3 regions of the Pseudomonas sp. Tn43 genome follow, and region 3 is predicted to be linked to each of the others. Evidence: predicted binding sites of a transcription regulator. Region 3 holds the regulator's gene; each other region holds the start of a gene.
The links. Region 3 encodes FliA, which starts transcription of late flagellar genes. Its sites were predicted from a motif close to CTAAAGTTTNNNNNNNNNNNGCCGNTAA; they were not measured.
Positions count from the first base shown of each region.

Region 1 (6,389 bases), 160 kb from region 3:
CGGCGCGTTTTTATGGCAGCGATGATGGCGACCTGGCGCTGGTGCCTGATCCCGCGCAGATCCACCGCTTGCCCTGGAGCTCGCAGCCTCGGGCGCTGGCCATTTGCGATGCGGACGAACTGACTGGCGATAGCTCGCCATTGTCGACTCGCGGCCAACTCAAGGCCGTGATCGCTCGATACGCCGCCCTCGGTCTGGCACCAGTGGTGGCGACCGAGCTGGAATTCTTCGTCTTCGCGCCCAACCCTGACCCGACGCAACCCTTCCAGCCGCCACTGGGCCTGGACGGTCGTCGCGAGGATGGTCATTCGGCGTTCAGCGTCAGCTCCAACAACGGCTTGCGGCCGTTCTTCAATGAAGTCTACGAATGCATGGCGGCGCTGGGCTTGCCGCGCGATACCTTCATGCACGAGATGGGTGTCAGCCAGTTCGAGATCAACCTGCTGCACGGCGATCCGCTACTGTTGGCCGACCAGACGTTACTGTTCAAGCATCTGCTCAAGGAAGTGGCGCTCAAGCATGGCCTGACCGTGGTCTGCATGGCCAAGCCATTGGCGCACACGCCGGGCAGTTCGATGCATATTCACCAGAGCATCGTCGAGATCGGCACCGGGCGTAACGTGTTCAGCGACAAGGCCGGCGAGCCGACCGCGACCTTCCGTCATTTCATCGGTGGCCTGCAGGCCGGTCTGGCGGATTTCACTGCGCTGTTTGCGCCGAACGTGAACTCTTACCAGCGCCTGTGCCATCCTTTTGCATCGCCGAACAATGCCTGCTGGTCCCACGATAACCGCGCGGCCGGGCTGCGCATTCCGGCCAGTTCACCGGTCGCTCGTCGGGTCGAAAACCGCTTGCCGGGGGCTGATGCCAATCCGTATCTGGCGATCGCCGCGAGCCTGGCCGCGGGGTTGTACGGTATCGAGAACAAACTGGAGCCGAGCGAGCCGATCCAGGGTGAGTTCGTTGTGCCGGATAATCTTTCATTGCCGTGTACCTTGCATGCTGCTCTTGAACGTCTGAAACGTAGCCAATTGGCGAAGGAACTGTTCGGCAAGGAGTTCATCGAAGGCTACATCGCTTCGAAGACCATGGAGTTGACCAGCTTCTTTGATGAAATTACTCCCTGGGAACGGCGTGTTCTAGCAGCCCAGGCCTGACGACCCGTCGCCGTCGGGCTATCGTTTGTCGATAGTCCGATACTCACCGCAAGGAGCCGCTCGGAACGCCGATGCGCCAAATCTTGAAATCTTTTCGGGGGCTGTATTTCGCCTCGCTGATGATGTTGATCGGCTCGGGCCTGTTGAGTACTTACCTTGCCCTGCGCCTGGCGGCCGATAAAGTCGACAGCCTGTGGGTTGGTGCGCTGATGGCGGCCAATTATTTTGGCCTGGTGCTGGGCGGCAAGATCGGCCATCGGCTGATTGCCCGGGTCGGGCATATTCGAGCTTATTCAGCCTGCGCCGGGATCGTCGGTGCAGCAGTGCTGGGCCATGGCCTGGTGGATTGGTTGCCCGCGTGGCTGTTCCTGCGGGTGATCGTCGGCTTGGGCATGATGTGCCAGTACATGGTGATCGAAAGCTGGCTCAATGAGCAGGCAGAAGCCAATAAACGTGGCGTGGTGTTCAGCGGCTACATGATCGCTTCGTACCTGGGGTTGGTGCTGGGTCAGCTGATTCTGGTCATGCACCCGGGCCTGGGGCTGGAACTGCTGATGCTGGTCGCCCTGTGTTTCGCCCTGTGCCTGGTACCGGTGGCCCTGACGCGGCGGATTCACCCCGCACCTTTGCATCCGGCACCGATGGAACCACGCTTCTTCATCAAGCGCGTGCCGCAGTCGTTGAGCACGGTGTTGGGATCGGGCTTGATCGTCGGTTCGTTCTACGGTCTGGCCCCGTTGTATGCCTCGCAACAAGGGCTGTCCACTGAACAGGTCGGTCTGTTCATGGGTAGCTGCATTTTTGCAGGCCTGGTGGTGCAGTGGCCGTTGGGTTGGCTGTCGGACCGCTATGACCGGGCGCTGTTGATCCGCTGTTTCGCATTCAGCCTGGCGCTGGCTGCGTTGCCGCTGGCAATCATGCAGCAAGTGCCGCTGGAGGTGCTGTTCATCGCCGGGTTTTTCTGTTCGTTGGTGCAATTTTGCCTGTACCCGTTGGCGGTGGCGTTCTCCAACGACCATGTCGAGGCTGATCGTCGGGTGTCACTGACGGCGATGCTGCTGGTGACCTATGGTGTCGGCGCGAGTGTTGGGCCGCTGGTGGCCGGGGTATTGATGAAGCTGTTCGGCAGTCAGATGCTCTATGCCTTCTTCAGCTTCTTTGCGCTGGTGCTGGTATGGCGAATTCGCCCGAAAGCGGTCACCAACCTGCATCAGGTGGACGATGCTCCGCTGCATCACGTGGCCATGCCGGACAGTATGTCGAGTTCGCCCTTGGTCGCTTGCCTGGACCCGCGAGTCGATGAACAGGTGGTGCAGGAGCAGATGCAGAACCCGGTCAACCCGGAGGATGATTTCAATCCGGAGGCCGAGCCCGCATCAGCAGTTGAAACGGAAGCTGAAACAGAAACGGAATCAGAAGACCCTGACACAGGTCGCGAGCAAAGTTTTACCGAAGCACGGCCTTGACCAAGGCATAAAAAAACGGGCAGTCCCCGCAAGGGACTGCCCGTTTTTCATGGGTGTGGCGTATCAGAAGTCGTCTTTATCGAAGCGCCGCGCTTCACGCTGAAGCTGATAGACGAACCGTTCGACCTGACGCTGCACCAGGCCACTCATGTTGTGAAAGCGCACGCCGGCGAAGGTGGTGTTGATCTTTTCTTCAAAGTGCAGGTAACGCAGTTCGACCGGGGCCGTCATGTTGCCGAAGGGCAGGGCTGCGACAAAACGGTCGTAGACCTGGCCCAGTTGCAGCTTGGCGGTGATATCGCCCTCAAAGCGCAGCTTGCAGCCGGTGGCAGAGATGTCCAGCAGTTTGCCGCCGATGGCCGATTTGAGTTTGTCGCCACCCAAGTCGACATCGACCAGTTGCGCCAGCTTCAACGCGGCGCGGAAAGCGTTGCGGCGCTGGTGATAAACCACTTCAGCGGGCAGTGCGCCACGGTAGCAGCGGCCATCGCCAGAGTCATGGATGGTCAGCGGGCCATTGCTTTCCCAGGCGATGCGCACGCCGTCGTGGAAGCCTTCGACCTTGAACGGTTCGCCGGCGAGCAAGAAGCGCTCGCCATCGCGTGGGATCATTTCGTCCAGGGCGATCATGTTGCTGTCACGGTCGATGTCCACCAGATAACTCTGGAAGCGCTGGCTGCGCTCATGGAACGTGATGATCAGCGGGTCATGGCTGTCTTGCAGCTGACGCAGATTGCCGGAGATTTCCAGGGGCGTAGTGAGCACCTTGGGTGGCTGCGGAGCATCTTCCGCGTTTAAGGCATTGAACACGGGGCATCAATCTCCAGACCAATATGACTATTTGCCAGCATTCTGCCAGCATGTTTCGCGTCTTGATAGAGCGTGCGCGTTGAAAGGCTCAAGCCTGACTGAGCGGGCGTGGCTTTGCGAGCTTGGAGGTTGATCCGCGGGCATCATAAAGCGCTGGCGGCTCGCCGCCGGTGAGGATTTTCAACTGGTTGGCCGTGGCGGCCTGCTGCACCAGAATCGACTGGCCATTGTTGACGTTGGCGGCCTGGCACCGGGCCAGGAGGTCAGTCAGCACATCGCTCTGTGCCAGCAACTGATCGCCAATGCTCGAATGGCTGGCAAGTTGTTCCAGGCCCTGGCGATTGGTTGGCAGGTTGAGACCGGCGAGGATTTCACTGCGCTTGCGGCCATGCTGCTCAAGCAAAATGATCAATGCCTGTTTCTGCGCCAGAATTTCTTCGAGCAGTGGCATGTCACGACCGTGCAGCGCGAGGGACTCGGTTTGCAGCAGTTCCAGCAAGTGTTGCGCCGGGGCAAAGTCGTCGATGATCAGTTGCAGTAAATTAGTGTCGTGCATGGCTGGCCTTGGGTTTTAAGCGTCCAAAAGCCTGGCGCGGCCGTGGCCTAGCGCTGGGCTTCGAAGTTGAGCAGTTTGCTGGCTACACGGTTGCTGTCGACTTTATAGCTGCCATCGGCAATCGCTGCTTTCAACTCGGCCACGCGGGCCTTGTCGACGGCAGGCTGATCACGCAGCTTGTCAGTGACCTTCTGCAACTGTTGAGCCTCATTGCTGAGGTGTACCGACTCCCCGCTTTTGGTGGTACTGGCCTGTTCGGCCGGGGTATTCAGCGGCGTGGATTGGCCGGCTTCGGCGGTTTCCTTCGCTGCGCTGGTACGTGTACTGCCCGTAAGTGACGAGGAGCTGTTTAAACGACTGAAATCGATGACCATGACAAAAAACCTCTGGGTATTTGGACGCTTGCCATGTTTTCGGCCATTGCTGTGAAAACTTTAGGCCCATTTATCAATGAGCTTGCATGCGCCAGCGTGTGTCCTGCATGCGGCACAGTTTAGGCAACAGCCCAGTGGCGCGCCATCTCTTCACAAACTACATGGTCGCTTACATAGACACTTCCACCTGCCCGGGCGCGGTGACTTGCGCCTTGATAACCCGCTGGGAGTTCAGGTTTTTCACGCGAATCTGTTCGCTCATGCCGCCATTGGACAGCGCTTCACCCGGCATACGCACACTGAGCGTACCGCTACGGGCAGTAATCACTACCTGATCGCCCTTGCGAATGACTTCCGCCTGTTCGAGATGCACCAGGGTAATCACCTGATCGGCGACCATTGGTCGGGTCAGTTTTTGTCCGATCGCTTGATCGACGGAAGTCAGAAAGCCTTGATTTATCAGGCTGATATCGCGCTCTCGCAGGGTTACGTCCTGAGGTTCGATAATTCCTGTGCGTTTGAGTGGACGGGTGGTGGTCACGATGTCGCGAAACAGCCGTACTTGAGCGGGTACAAAGACTGTCCAGGGAGAGGCGCCGTCACAGCGAACCTTGACCGTAACCCGGCCCAGAGGCCTTGACGGGCTCTCAAGGCTGGCTGTCAATTCCTTGTCGCACATAGGCATGCGCAAGCGCGGATCGAGCTGGCTGACCTCGATCTCGTAGCGTCCTTGCGTTTGACTGGTGGCCAAATAGTCTTCTACGGTGAATTCAAGAAAGCCCTGAGTGACGCCGATAAGCATGTCAGGCAAGGTAACTGCGTCAGCAAGGGCAGGGCTGCCAGCGTTGAACAGGCAAGCGGCCGACACCGCGCAGAGTAATCTGCGGCAGGCTGAAGCCAGGTGTCGGAAAAATGTCGGTTCTGTGTTCATAAAAGTTAAAAAGCAAGCGCCGTGCCGTTTCGTGAAGAATGTGCGTCGCAACACACTTAGCGTTGGTGTAGGAGTCTGGGCATGGCTGGTGTAATGGATTCGGTGAACCAGCGCACGCAACTGGTGGGGCAGAATCGCCTTGAGCTGTTGTTGTTCCGTCTCGACGGCCAGCAGCTGTATGGGATCAACGTGTTCAAGGTTCGTGAGGTGCTGCAATGCCCCAAGCTAACCCTGATGCCCAAGTCCAGTCCCGTCGTGTGCGGTGTGGCGAATATTCGGGGGGCGACCATTCCGATTCTGGATCTGGCGATGGCGACCGGTTCCGGAGCGCTGAAAGATCAAAGCAATCCCTTCGTGATCATCACGGAGTACAACACCAAGACCCAGGGTTTCCTGGTTCGGTCGGTGGAGCGGATCGTCAACATGAACTGGGAGGAGATTCATCCGCCTCCCAAGGGCACCGGGCGCGATCACTACCTGACGGCGGTGACTCGGGTCGACAATCAGTTGGTCGAAATCATCGACGTCGAGAAGGTGCTGGCGGAAGTGGCCCCGACACCGGAAGCCATTTCGGCGGGCGTGGTCGATGTCGAGACGCAGCACAAGGCGTTGTCTTTGCGCGTGCTGACGGTCGATGACTCATCGGTGGCGCGCAAGCAGGTGACCCGTTGCCTGCAAACCATCGGCGTCGAAGTGGTGGCGCTGAACGACGGTCGGCAAGCGCTGGATTACCTGCGCAAGCTGGTCGACGAGGGCAAGAAGCCGGAAGAGGAGTTCCTGATGATGATCTCCGACATCGAGATGCCGGAGATGGACGGGTACACCCTGACGGCCGAGATCCGCAACGACCCACGCATGCAAAAGCTGCATATCATCCTGCATACTTCGTTGTCGGGTGTGTTCAATCAGGCGATGGTCAAGAAGGTCGGTGCCGATGACTTCCTGGCCAAATTCCGTCCTGATGACCTGGCATCCCGGGTAGTCGACCGGATCAAAGCAGCAGATAACAGCTAGGGGCCTTCTGCCCCTGGCGGTCAACACGAGTTAAGAGGCGGCATCTTTGTCTACGGGTAATTTGGATTTCGAACAGTTCCG
Region 1 is NZ_JACHYG010000003.1:207,360-213,748, reverse strand. Features, by position in the region: gene FHW68_RS09505 (glutamine synthetase family protein) at 1-1,157, shown strand, start outside; gene FHW68_RS09500 (MFS transporter) at 1,229-2,623, shown strand; gene FHW68_RS09495 (flagellar brake protein) at 2,687-3,433, opposite strand; gene FHW68_RS09490 (flagella synthesis protein FlgN) at 3,522-3,989, opposite strand; gene flgM (flagellar biosynthesis anti-sigma factor FlgM) at 4,037-4,363, opposite strand; gene flgA (flagellar basal body P-ring formation chaperone FlgA) at 4,533-5,294, opposite strand; gene FHW68_RS09475 (chemotaxis protein CheV) at 5,376-6,308, shown strand; gene cheR (protein-glutamate O-methyltransferase CheR) at 6,355-6,389, shown strand, end outside.
Region 1: flgM (flagellar biosynthesis anti-sigma factor FlgM) is a predicted target of FliA. The motif match lies at 4,400-4,427, and genes of this name have one in related genera.

Region 2 (6,389 bases), 230 kb from region 3:
CCGAAAATCCTGCTGTTGTGGGTGGGTGAAGGCAGCATCGAGCCAAAATCCAAAGTGACGTTCGCCGAATCCGGCGCCAAGGATAAAGCGACCTACTACGCCAGGCAGGAACCGAAAGACAAAGCCGAATTCCAGCAATGGGTTGACTACGCCAAGGCCCAGGGCGCTATCGGCACAGGCCCTTCAGCCGCACTGACCAAGGGTGGCGATCAGAGCTATTCCGACCTGGTGCAACCGTGGATGAACCAGTACACCCATGATCAGGGCTTGCTGGTGCACGTCTACACTATCGACGACGCCGTGGATTATCAGAAAGTCATGGATGCGGGTGTCGATGGCATCTTCACCAACCGCGCCAGCGAACTGCTGAAGTTCTATAAGCGGCCGGCGGCGGCGAGTGTTGCGCAGTTGTTGCAGAACAACGGGTACTGATCGGCGCCAGGCTCTGCACCGCGTCGTTCCCATCGCGGGCAAGCCACGCTCCCACAAGGTCTGCACAAGACCTGTAGGAGCGAGGCTTGCCCGCGAAGCTTTCAATCTGACGCCACAGGTAATTAAGGGTGAATTAAGTTGCGCTGTTTAATCTGATCCCACTTAAACAGTTCACCCCAAGGAAAGAACTTCATGAAAACGTTAACTGCCCTGTTCACCGCTGCTGCCCTGACCCTCACCGCTGGCCTGGCCCAGGCTGACGTTCGCGTCGACCAGATCCCCGAGCTGGTCAAGAGTGGCAAGATCAAATCCCTGGAAGAACTGAACCAGGCGGCCTTGAAGTTACACCCGGGGGCCACGATTACTGATACCGACCTGGATAACCACTTCAACGGTTACGAATATGAAGTTGAACTGCGTTTGGCTGATGGTACCGAGTGGGACGTGGACCTCGACGCCACGACCGGCAAGGTTCTGAGCAACAAACAAGACAAGTGATTCATCTGCAAGAAGCCGCACGATCTTCGGGTCGTGCGGCTTTTTTGCGTTCGGCGTCAGGCCGTTCGCTGAAGCGACGAACGAAGTCGCGAAAATTCACACAAGCCCGCTAGAATCCTTCAAAAATCACAAAAACCATTTGGCACGTTGAAGCAGAGAACCAAGGATATGGGGCAAACAGCGGCAGCAGACATCACCACAATCGGCCGGATCAGTGCGGTGCCGGCGATTCTTCAGGTGATCAGTGAGTTGACCGGCTTGCGGTTCGCGGCAGTAGCCCGGGTCACTGAAGATTCCTGGACAGCCTGCGCGGTGCTTGATCGACTGGATTCAGGTTTGAAGGTGGGCGATAAACTGGACCTGGTGCCTACCCTGTGCAACGAAGTGCGCCAATACCAGCGCTCGGTGATCATCGACAACGCCAGTGAAGATCCGCTCTACCGCGATCAGTACACGCTGAGTAACTGTCCATTTGAAAGCTACATTGCCGTGCCGATTGTGCGCACCGACGGACGTCTTTTCGGCAGCATCTGCGCCCTGGACTCTCATCCTGCGCCGCTCAAGTCCAGCACAATCCTGAGCACCATGGAATCGTTCGCCCGAATGCTCGCGCTGCAAATCGAAGCAGAAGAAACCCGGCAACAGACCGAAGCGGCGCTGGTCCAGGAACGCCGAACCGCCGAACTGCGCGAACAGTTCATCGCCGTGCTTGGCCATGACCTGCGCAACCCCTTGTTCGCCATCAGCGCCGGCGCCGAAATGCTCCTGCGCAAACTTTCCGACCCCGCCAATGAGCAGCGCGCCCGACACATCCTCACCAGCGCCCGACGGGCAACCAAACTGGTGGACGATGTGCTGGACTTTGCCCGGGGGTCATTGGGCCGAGGCATCCCGGTGAACATCGAGCCATGCCCAGACCTGAGAGATGCGTTGCGGCACGTGATTTCCGAGATCCAGAGCATTCACCCCAAACGCATCATTCAGTCGTCGATTGGCGACTTGAACAACATCAGTTGCGATCGCGAACGGGTCGCGCAATTGCTATCCAATCTGGTAGCAAACGCCGTTGTCCATGGAGATCCCCACGGCCCGATCGAAGTCAGTGCAAAGGTCAAGGAAGGACACTTTGTGTTGAGCGTGAAGAACCAGGGGCTGATTGCCGAGGATGCGCTACCGCACCTGTTCCAGCCCTACTCGAAGCCAACTGGCGGATCACCGCAGGCCGGGCTCGGGCTAGGGTTGTACATTGCCAGTCAGATTGCGCAGTCTCATGGGGGGCGGCTTGATGTGAAATCAACTCCGTCCGAGGGGACGGAGTTCATGTTTACGCTGGCGTTGGCACAGTAGCCTCAACGCTCTCCGTTAGCGTGGCTGACGGACGATTGGCTGTTAAATACCTCCACCTTGCAACGGAAAGAATCTGAGGTGGAGGTCGTTCCGTCCAGATGTTTGATCACGTAGAAAAACTCCCCCGTGCCAGCGATTAGAGCGAGTTTCTCTTTACTCAAAGAAACGTGCACAGGAAAGGAATCACCTTCTCGATAGACGTGAGAGGCAACCTCGATGTTGCCGCACGATACTGTGATTCTTTCGCCTGCTTTAAAATGTTCACGTGCCGGAACGACCACTTTCGGAATCAGCGGGTCTGCCTGGTTAACGTAAAGAACAACAATCTGACCGCCGACAAGTGTCATTGGGCTCAATGTTTCGATCATCGCAACCTCCTTGTGAAAGTACTGGCGGGTCAAATAGGCGCGCCAGGCGTTATGTAGCGCTGCGTGAAAAAACTTGTCTACTGTCAGAAATTACAGGTTGCGGCTGAATCAGGTGACGCAACCGAACGTATTCGATCAACGGTCACCTGAGCATTGCGTATGCCTTAATTTTCAGGCGGACGTGCTGAAAAGCGCGCCGGGCATATTGCCCATTTCACTAGGCACTCAACCGCGCCGTCACTTCATTCAATTGCCCCGACAAGCCATGCAGATTGTGGCTTGCCGCTTCGGTGCGCTGCACGTTGTCCAGGTTGGTACTGGCGATGCTGGTGATTTCGGTGAGGTTGCGCGAAATGTCTTCGGCCACTGACGTCTGTTCTTCGGCGGCGGTGGCGATCTGGCGGTTCATGTCACGAATGGCTTCCACGGCATGGGTGATGCGCTCGAGCATGGCGCCGGCCTGGGTCACTTGCTCGACGCTTTCTTCGCTGCGCGACTGGCCGCTTTCGATCGCCTGGGCCGCGTCCATCGCACCGGTTTGCACGGTTTGAATGATCTGGTTGATCTCGATGATCGACGCTGCCGTGCGCTGGGCCAGGCTGCGCACTTCATCGGCGACCACCGCAAAACCACGCCCGGCTTCACCGGCACGGGCCGCTTCGATGGCGGCATTGAGCGCCAGCAGGTTGGTCTGCTCGGCGATGCCGCGAATCACTTCCAGCACTTTACCGATGCGCCCGCTGTCGGCTTCCAGACGACGGATGACCGTGGCGGTGTTAGCGATTTCGCCGCGCATTTGGGTGATGGTGTGAATGGTGCCCTGCATGACTTTTTCGCCCTGCTGGGCGGATTGATCGGCGTCATCGGCCGCCCGTGCCGCGTCCGCTGCGTGGCGCGCGACTTCTTGCGCGGTGGCGGACATTTCGTTCATCGCCGTGGCCACTTGATCGGTGCGATTGAATTGCTCGTTGGTGCCGCTGGCCATGAGGCCGGCAATCGAATTCAGCTCACCGCTGGCGCTGTCCAGATCCGTCGCGCTGCGCTGCAAACGGTTGAAGGTTTCGGCGAGGAAATCGCGCAAGGTGTTGGCGGCTCTCGCCAGGTTGCCCAATTCATCCTGACGATGGCTGGCCACGCGCTCGGCGAAGCGCCCTTGGCTGAGTTGTGCCACGTAGTCGATCAGCTTGCGAATCGGTTCCACCAGGTTGCGGTTGACCAGCCACAGACTCAACAGGCCAATCAGCAGGCCCGATACCAGCATCACCACAAGCCCCAACCACACCGTCCGATCGGCGCTGGCGCTGATCAGCTTCGATTGCTCGGTGCCCTGCTTGCGCAACTCACTGACCAACTCGCTCATCTGCTCACTGGCTGCACGGTCCACACCCTTGACCGCGTTGTCGCCGGCTGTCGGGTCGGCACCGGCGGCCACGTAGGCGTCACGGCCCTTCTGATAGGCCACCCCTAATACACGATGCTCTTCACGCAGGCGTTCGATGCGAGTCTTGAGTTGCGGCTCGATGCCCTTCTGCCCGGCCAGTTCACCGAGGATGCCCTGCACATCGCGCTGACGGTCCTCGAACTGCTTCCAGTATTTGTCCAGGTTCGCAGGTTCCTTGCCGCGCAGCAGAACGTTTTTCCACTCCTGAACCTGCACCTTGAATTGCAGGTTGGCTTCATCGATCAATTGCGAGGTGTGCAACGGACCTTCAATCAGGTTCGCGTAGTTCTGAACGCCATTGGACAGGAAGTGAAAGCAGGCCAAAGCGATCAGCAACATCGCCAACAGGCTGCCGCTCAACAGGGCGAGGATTTGCGCTCTCAGGGATTTTTGCAAAAACATTCGAGTGGTATCTCATGACAGGGATAAGGCACGCCCAAGTGGCGTGCAAGATGTCCGGACATCCCTGTCAGCGACGCTGGTTCACCACCAGCATCGCAAGATCGACATCAGCGTCATCGGCGGGCCAGAGCCTTTCTTGAGCCCTTCCGACCATCGGTAAGAGGCCGGATTTGCGGCGCCCTCCTGGCACAAAACCTTCAAGGCAGATTGCGATGATGCGGCTCAAGCGAACCAACCTCGCAAGCCCTGCGCACCACCAGCCGCTCACGCATCACGTCATAACCCCAGTGGTACACGTAGGTGTAGGGCAGGAAAAACAGCAGCACGCCGATGTCCAGCAGCAATGCCTGCCACAGGCTGACCTGCAAACACCAGGCAATCAACGGCACACCGAACGCCACCAGGCCGCCTTCGAACAACAGCGCATGCACCCCACGCACCCAAGCGCTACGCACAATCGCCAAGCGCTTGAGCAACCGGTCGAACAGGCCGTTGAAGACCACGTTCCAAGCCAGCGCCAGGGCTGCAATGGCCAGGGTGACCGCACCCATTTCCAGCATGGGTTTGTCCATGATCCAGGCCAGCAGCGGGGTACAGATCAATATCGCCAGCAGTTCGAAACCGATGGCCTGAAAAATTCGTTCAGTGATGGATTTGTTGGCGTTCATGGCCAGGACTCCCCTGAGTGACTGTGGTTGCCATGATCGGTGGTCACGCCGATACTTCATAACCAATAACCATCGACCAAGGCGATAGTTCATGGCTTCCCACGAAGTGCTGCTGGCGTTTGTCCAGGCGGCGACTCAAGGTTCGTTTTCCGCCGCGGCGCGCAAGCTCGGTCGCAGTCAGTCGACCATCAGCGCCGCGGTGGCCAGCCTGGAAATCGACCTTGATCTCGTCCTCTTCGACCGCAGCAGCCGCAAACCGAGCCTGACCCCGGCCGGGCATGTCATGTTGCAACGGGCCGAAGAAATTCTGGCCGCCACCAGCCGTCTGGAAATGACCGCCAGCCAACTGTCCCAAGGCGTCGAGCCGAAGCTGACGGTGGCAATATCCGACACCTATCAGTCCGACCGTTTTGAAGCAGCGCTCAGTGCTTTTGAGCAGCGCTATCCCGACCTGGAACTGGAATGCCTGATCGCCGAATGCGATGACTTGGTGGCATTGGTGCAACGGGGTCGAGCGCACGTTGCCTTCGCCGAGAAGCAGGACAGTTACCCACCAGACCTGGTCAGTTCGACGGTGGACGAGCGCACGGAAATCGCTCTGTTCGTGTCCCACGCTCACCCGTTGGCGAAACTGACCGACATCGATCAGGACGTGCTGCAACAGCACCGTGAGCTGCGTCTGGCGACGATCGTCAATCCGTATGAAAGCCGGGCGAAGGGACGTGTCTGGTCGGCACCCAGTTACCTGATGCTGCTGGAAATGGCCCAGGGCGGATTCGGCTGGGCGCCGTTGCCTCGGTGGTTGGTGGGGCGGTTCGGGGCTGGCTCATTGGTGGAACTGAATGGGCGCGGCTGGCCGAAAACGGTGTACGTCGATGCGCTGTGGTCGCGGCTGCATCCACCGGGGCCGGCGGGGAGTTGGTTGCTTGGCAAGATGTTGGAGTGAAGGTCTTGCGGGCCCCTTCGCGGGCAAGCCTCGCTCCTACAGATTCGGGTCGAGTCGCAGAGGTGTGATCAACTCAATCCTGTAGGAGCGAGGCTTGCCCGCGAAGGGGCCCGCAAGATCACATCACTCCAACGCCCGCAGCCGCCCCTCGATAAACCGCCGCTCCGGCACTTGCTGCGTCAATTCCAACGCCCGCTCATACGCCGCTCGCGCCTCATCCACCCTCCCCAACTGCCGGCAAAATTCTGCCCGCGCCGAATGCGCCAGGTGGTAATCCAGCAATTCGC
Region 2 is NZ_JACHYG010000003.1:281,042-287,430, forward strand. Features, by position in the region: gene FHW68_RS09785 (glycerophosphodiester phosphodiesterase) at 1-432, shown strand, start outside; gene FHW68_RS09790 (PepSY domain-containing protein) at 625-930, shown strand; gene FHW68_RS09795 (GAF domain-containing sensor histidine kinase) at 1,099-2,277, shown strand; gene FHW68_RS09800 (hypothetical protein) at 2,280-2,645, opposite strand; gene FHW68_RS09805 (methyl-accepting chemotaxis protein) at 2,863-4,488, opposite strand; gene FHW68_RS09810 (multidrug/biocide efflux PACE transporter) at 4,686-5,156, opposite strand; gene FHW68_RS09815 (LysR family transcriptional regulator) at 5,248-6,102, shown strand; gene FHW68_RS09820 (RNA polymerase sigma factor) at 6,226-6,389, opposite strand, start outside.
Region 2: FHW68_RS09805 (methyl-accepting chemotaxis protein) is a predicted target of FliA. The motif match lies at 4,602-4,629, and genes of this name have one in related genera.

Region 3 (6,389 bases):
GGCTTGAGCGCCAGCGCCTGATCGATCGCCTCTTTGCCGTTGGTCGCCGTACCGATGACCTGGATATTGGAATCCGCTGAAAGAATTTCCGAGACGCGGCGGCGGAAAAACCCCGAATCGTCCACCACCAGGACTTTGACTGCCATAAACACTCCGTTAGACGGGGCGAGGCTCCGTCGCCCCGCTCCCGCAGAATCAAATACGCCGTGCGGCGTAACGCTTGAGCATGCTCGGCACATCGAGAATCAGTGCAATGCGGCCGTCACCGGTAATGGTGGCGCCTGACATGCCCGGTGTTCCCTGGAGCATTTTGCCCAATGGCTTGATGACCACTTCTTCCTGACCCACCAGCTGATCGACGACAAAGCCGATCCGCTGGGTGCCCACCGAAAGGATCACCACATGGCCTTCGCGCTGCTCTTCGTGAGCCGCGGAGCTGACCAGCCAGCGCTTGAGGTAGAACAATGGCAGCGCCTTGTCCCGCACGATCACCACTTCCTGGCCGTCCACCACGTTGGTGCGCGACAGGTCGAGGTGGAAGATCTCATTGACGTTCACCAGCGGGAACGCGAACGCCTGGTTGCCGAGCATGACCATCAGCGTCGGCATGATCGCCAGGGTCAGCGGGACCTTGATGACGATCTTCGAGCCTTTGCCCTTGGTCGAGTAGATATTGATGGTGCCGTTGAGCTGGGCGATCTTGGTTTTCACCACGTCCATGCCCACGCCGCGCCCGGAGACGTCGGAAATCTCGGTCTTGGTCGAGAAGCCCGGCGCAAAGATCAGGTTGAAGCAATCCGACTCGCTGAGACGGTCCGCCGCATCCTTGTCCATCAGGCCTTTCTTCACGGCGATACCGCGCAGGACATCGGCGTCCATGCCCTTGCCGTCATCGGAGATGGACAGCAGGATGTGGTCGCCTTCCTGTTCCGCGGACAGGATCACCTTGCCGCTGCGGGGCTTGCCCATCGCTTCGCGCTCAGCCGGCTCTTCGATACCGTGGTCGACCGAGTTGCGCACCAAGTGGACCAGCGGGTCGGCCAGGGCCTCGACGAGGTTCTTGTCGAGGTCGGTTTCTTCGCCCACCAGTTCCAGGTTGATCTCTTTCTTGAGCTGGCGAGCCAGGTCGCGAACCAGACGCGGGAAGCGCCCGAAAACTTTCTTGATCGGCTGCATCCGGGTCTTCATGACCGCGGTTTGCAGGTCGGCCGTGACCACATCGAGGTTCGACACGGCCTTGGACATGGCTTCGTCGCCGCTGTTGAGGCCCAGGCGGACCAGGCGGTTACGCACCAGTACCAACTCGCCGACCATGTTCATGATCTCGTCGAGACGCGCGGTATCGACCCGCACGGTGGTCTCGGCTTCGCTGGCCGGTTTTTCCGGTGGCGGCGCGGCCGGGGCACGAGCAGGTGCCGGTGCGGCAGCGGCGGCCGGTTTCGGCGCTTCGGCTTTTGGCTCGGGCGATTTGGCCACAGGTGTCACAACCGGTGTGAGCGCCTTGGCGACAGGAGCAGAAACCACTGCGCCAGTGCCCACCTCGGTGAACTTGCCCTTGCCATGCAATTCGTCGAGCAGCGATTCGAACTCGTGATCGGAGATCAGATCGTCGCCGGCCGCTTTAGCGGTTGGCGCAGCCGGGGCCGGGGCCGCAGCAATCGCCGACTCCAATGCATCGACCGCAAAGTTGCCTTTGCCGTGCAACTGGTCGAGCAGTGCTTCGAACTCGTCGTCGGTGATGTCGGAGCTGTCGCCTGCGGCTTTCGGGGCAGATGGTGCTGCGGGCGCCGGGACCACGGCATCGACGGCGAACTGGCCTTTGCCGTGCAATTGATCGAGCAACGACTCGAACTCGGCATCGGTGATTTCGTCACTGGGCGCCGCATCGCTGGTCGGCACTGGCGCAGCCGCCGGAGCCTCGGCTTGAGCCTTGACGGCATTCAGTGAGTCCAGCAGTTGTTCGAATTCGTTATCGGTAATGTCGCCTGAGTCGCTTTCGGCGGCAGGCTCTTCCATCATTTGCGCGACAGGTGCCGCTTCATCGGCGGTTTGCGGCTCGGCCAGACGGGCCAACGCTGCAAGCAACTCAGGCGTGGCAGCCGTAATCGGGCTGCGTTCGCGAACTTCGCTGAACATGCCGTTCACCGCGTCCAGTGCCTCGAGAACCACGTCCATCAGTTCCGAGTCAACGCGTCGCTCTCCCTTGCGCAGGATGTCGAACACGTTCTCGGCGATGTGACAGCACTCCACCAACTCGTTGAGCTGGAGGAAGCCGGCGCCCCCTTTTACAGTGTGAAAACCGCGAAAAATTGCATTGAGCAAATCCGCATCATCCGGTCGGCTTTCAAGCTCGACCAGCTGTTCGGACAGTTGCTCTAGAATCTCGCCGGCCTCAACCAGGAAATCCTGAAGGATCTCTTCATCGGCGCCGAAGCTCATTAAGGGGGTGCTCCTAAAGGTCTAACCTAAAATCCAAGACTGGATAGCAAATCGTCCACATCGTCCTGACCGGACACAACGTCTTCTCTTTTATCGGCATGAATCTGCGGACCTTCACCCTGAGAGAGATGTTTTTGCGGATCTTTTTCAGCCAGCATCGCTTCACGGTCATGTTCGATACCCGCAAAGCGATCGACCTGACTGGCCATTAGCACGAGCTTGAGCAGGTTGCTTTCCACTTCGGTGACCAACTGGGTCACGCGCTTGATCACCTGGCCGGTGAGGTCCTGGTAATCCTGGGCCAGCAGAATGTCGTTGAGATTGCTCGACACGACGCGATTGTCTTCACTGCTGCGTGCCAGGAAACCCTCGACCCGCCGGGCCAGTTCACGGAACTCTTCAGCCCCGACTTCGCGACGCATGAACCGTCCCCAATCCGCGCTCAGCGCCTGGGCTTCATCGCTCAGGCTGTTGATCAGCGGCGTGGCGTTTTCCACCAGGTCCATGGTGCGGTTGGCTGCGGCCTCGGTCAGCTTGACCACATAACCCAGGCGCTCGGTGGCATCCGTGATCTGAGACACTTCCTCGGCTTGCGGCATGTGCGGGTCAATCTGGAAATTGACGATCGCGCTATGCAGCTCGCGGGTGAGCTTGCCCACTTCCTGGTACAGGCCGCGGTCACGGGTCTGGTTGAGCTCATGGATCAGTTGCACAGCGTCGCCGAACCTGCCTTTTTCAAGGCTCTCGACCAGTTCGACCGCGTGTTTTTTCAGAGTCGATTCAAAATCGCCCTGCGAAGATTCGTTATGCCCCATAGCTCCCCCGTGACGGACTGGCTTTGCACATCAACCGATGCGTTCGAAGATCTTTTCAATCTTGTCTTTCAACGCCTGAGCCGTGAATGGCTTGACCACATAACCGTTCACACCCGCCTGAGCGGCTTCGATGATTTGCTCGCGCTTGGCTTCGGCCGTGACCATCAACACCGGCAGGTGTTTGAGCTTTTCATCGGCACGCACATGGCGCAGCAGATCAATACCGGTCATGCCGGGCATGTTCCAGTCCGTTACCAGAAAGTCGATGCTCCCGCTGTTGAGGACCGGAATGGCGGTGGTGCCATCGTCAGCCTCGACCGTGTTGGTGAACCCAAGGTCACGCAACAGGTTTTTTATGATTCGCCGCATCGTTGAGAAGTCATCAACGATGAGGATTTTCATATTCTTGTCCAATTCGACCTCCAAGCAGTCTTAAAACGCGCGCAGCACCTGAACGCGCCGTTCAATCAATTCGGCGTAACACTCAACAGTTGCATGGATTACAACGGGCCGTGGCAGATGCAGCAAAATGCCGTACCCACCTCGTTCGCAGTGTCCCCACACTGCCTGTCAGCGCGCTCGCCACTCCCCCAAACGCCCCCGCAAACGGGCCGCGCACTGGCTGTGTAACTGGCTGACCCGCGATTCGCTGACCCCCAGGACCTCACCGATTTCCTTGAGGTTCAACTCTTCGTCGTAGTACAGCGCCAACACCAGTCGCTCACGCTCCGGCAAATTGGCAATCGCGTCCGCCAGCGCTGCCTGGAAGCGTTCATCTTCCAGATCGCGTGACGGCTCGAGATGAGCACTGGCGCCATCCTCGTGCAGCCCTTCGTGTTCGCCGTCCTGCAACAGATCGTCGAAACTGAATAACCGGCTGCCCAGGGTGTCGTTCAAAATCCCGTAGTAATCGTCGAGACTCAATTGGAGTTCGGCCGCAACTTCGTGATCTTTAGCGTCACGGCCGGTTTTAGCTTCAATCGAGCGAATGGCGTCGCTGACCATGCGGGTATTACGGTGAACCGAACGTGGCGCCCAGTCCCCCTTGCGCACTTCATCGAGCATCGCGCCACGGATTCGAATGCCCGCGTACGTCTCGAAGCTCGCGCCTTTGCTGGCGTCGTATTTGGTTGATACTTCAAGCAGGCCGATCATCCCGGCCTGGATCAGGTCTTCGACCTGGACACTGGCCGGCAGACGCGCCAGCAAGTGGTAGGCAATGCGTTTGACCAGTGGCGCGTAACGCTCGATCAGCTCGTACTGCGCGTCACGCGCCGACTTCTTGTAGAGGTTGTAGCCACTGGCTGTCATAGGACGGGTCCTGCGGTCTGTTGCACGAGGCGCTCGACGAAAAACTCCAGGTGCCCGCGTGGGTTGGCCGGCAGTGGCCAGGTGTCGACCTTTTGCGCAATGGCCTTGAACGCCAGGGCACATTTGGAGCGCGGGAAGGCTTCGTAGACAGCACGCTGCTTCTGCACGGCCTTGCGCACGCTTTCGTCGTAAGGCACGGCACCGACGTATTGTAAGGCGACGTCGAGGAAACGATCCGTGACCTTGGTCAACTTGGCGAACAGGTTGCGACCTTCCTGCGGGCTCTGCGCCATGTTGGCCAGGACGCGGAAACGATTCATGCCGTAGTCGCGATTCAGCAATTTGATCAGCGCGTAGGCGTCGGTAATTGACGTCGGCTCATCGCACACCACCAGCAGCACTTCCTGAGCGGCGCGAACGAAACTGACCACCGAGTCACCGATACCCGCAGCAGTGTCGATCACCAATACGTCAAGGTTGTCGCCAATGTCGCTGAACGCCTGGATCAGGCCGGCATGCTGGGCCGGGCTCAGATGAACCATGCTCTGGGTTCCGGACGCCGCCGGCACGATGCGAATACCGCCGGGCCCTTGCAACAGGACGTCGCGCAGCTCACAGCGGCCTTCAATCACGTCGGCCAACGTGCGTTTGGGTGTCAGTCCCAGCAGGACGTCGACGTTCGCCAGCCCCAGATCGGCGTCCAGCAGCATGACGCGCCGGCCGAGCTCCGCTAGAGCCAGGGACAAGTTCACTGACACGTTAGTCTTGCCGACGCCACCTTTGCCGCCGGTCACCGCGATCACCTGTACGGGATGCATGCTGCCCATGTTATTTCTTTACCTTGTCTTACTTAGACGGAGGCCACATTACTGGCTGCGCGTTCACCAACTGAACAATGCATGGCAGACCATCGATGTAGGTACAAAAACTGTTCATTAGCACCTCAGCCAACCTGCTTGGTCGGGCTGTGGTAAATATCAGCGAACATGTCAGCCATGGCTTCTTCGCTGGGTTCTTCCTGCATTTGCACGCTAACGGCGCGACTGACCAGCTGATGACGACGCGGCAGATGCAAATCATCCGGGATCCGCGGGCCATCGGTGAGGTAAGCCACCGGCAGTTCATGACTGATGGCCAGGCTCAACACCTCGCCCAAGCTTGCCGTTTCATCCAGTTTAGTCAGGATGCAGCCGGCGAGGCCGCAACGTTTGTAACTGTGATAAGCGGCGGTTAGAACCTGTTTCTGGCTGGTGGTTGCCAAGACCAGATAATTTTTTGATTTGATGCCCCGTCCGGCCAGACTTTCGAGCTGCATGCGCAGTGCCGGGTCGCTGGCCTGAAGGCCGGCGGTATCGATCAGCACCACGCGTTTGCGCAGCAAAGGCTCCAGCGCCTGCACCAGCGATTGGCCCGGGTCGACGTGGGTCACCGACACATTGAGGATGCGGCCCAGGGTCTTGAGCTGTTCCTGAGCGCCGATGCGATAGCTGTCCATGCTCACCAGCGCGATGTTTTGCGCGCCGTACTTGAGCACATAACGCGCTGCGAGCTTGGCCAGTGTGGTGGTCTTGCCCATGCCGGCCGGGCCAACCATGGCAATCACACCCCCCTCCTCCAACGGCTCGACTTCCGGCGTGGCGATCATCCGCGCCAGGTGCGCGAGCAACATGCGCCAGGCCTGCCGAGGCTCTTCGATATCGGTGATCAGTGCCAGCAGATCGCGCGACAACGGGCCGGACAGACCGATGCGTTGCAGGCGACGCCAGAGATTGGCCTGGGCCGGACGGCTGCCTTGCAGCTGATTCCAGGCCAGCGAGCCGAGTT
Region 3 is NZ_JACHYG010000003.1:47,722-54,110, forward strand. Features, by position in the region: gene FHW68_RS08730 (chemotaxis response regulator protein-glutamate methylesterase) at 1-146, opposite strand, end outside; gene FHW68_RS08735 (chemotaxis protein CheA) at 196-2,439, opposite strand; gene FHW68_RS08740 (protein phosphatase CheZ) at 2,466-3,254, opposite strand; gene FHW68_RS08745 (chemotaxis response regulator CheY) at 3,285-3,656, opposite strand; gene fliA (RNA polymerase sigma factor FliA) at 3,825-4,565, opposite strand; gene fleN (flagellar synthesis regulator FleN) at 4,562-5,392, opposite strand; gene flhF (flagellar biosynthesis protein FlhF) at 5,509-6,389, opposite strand, start outside.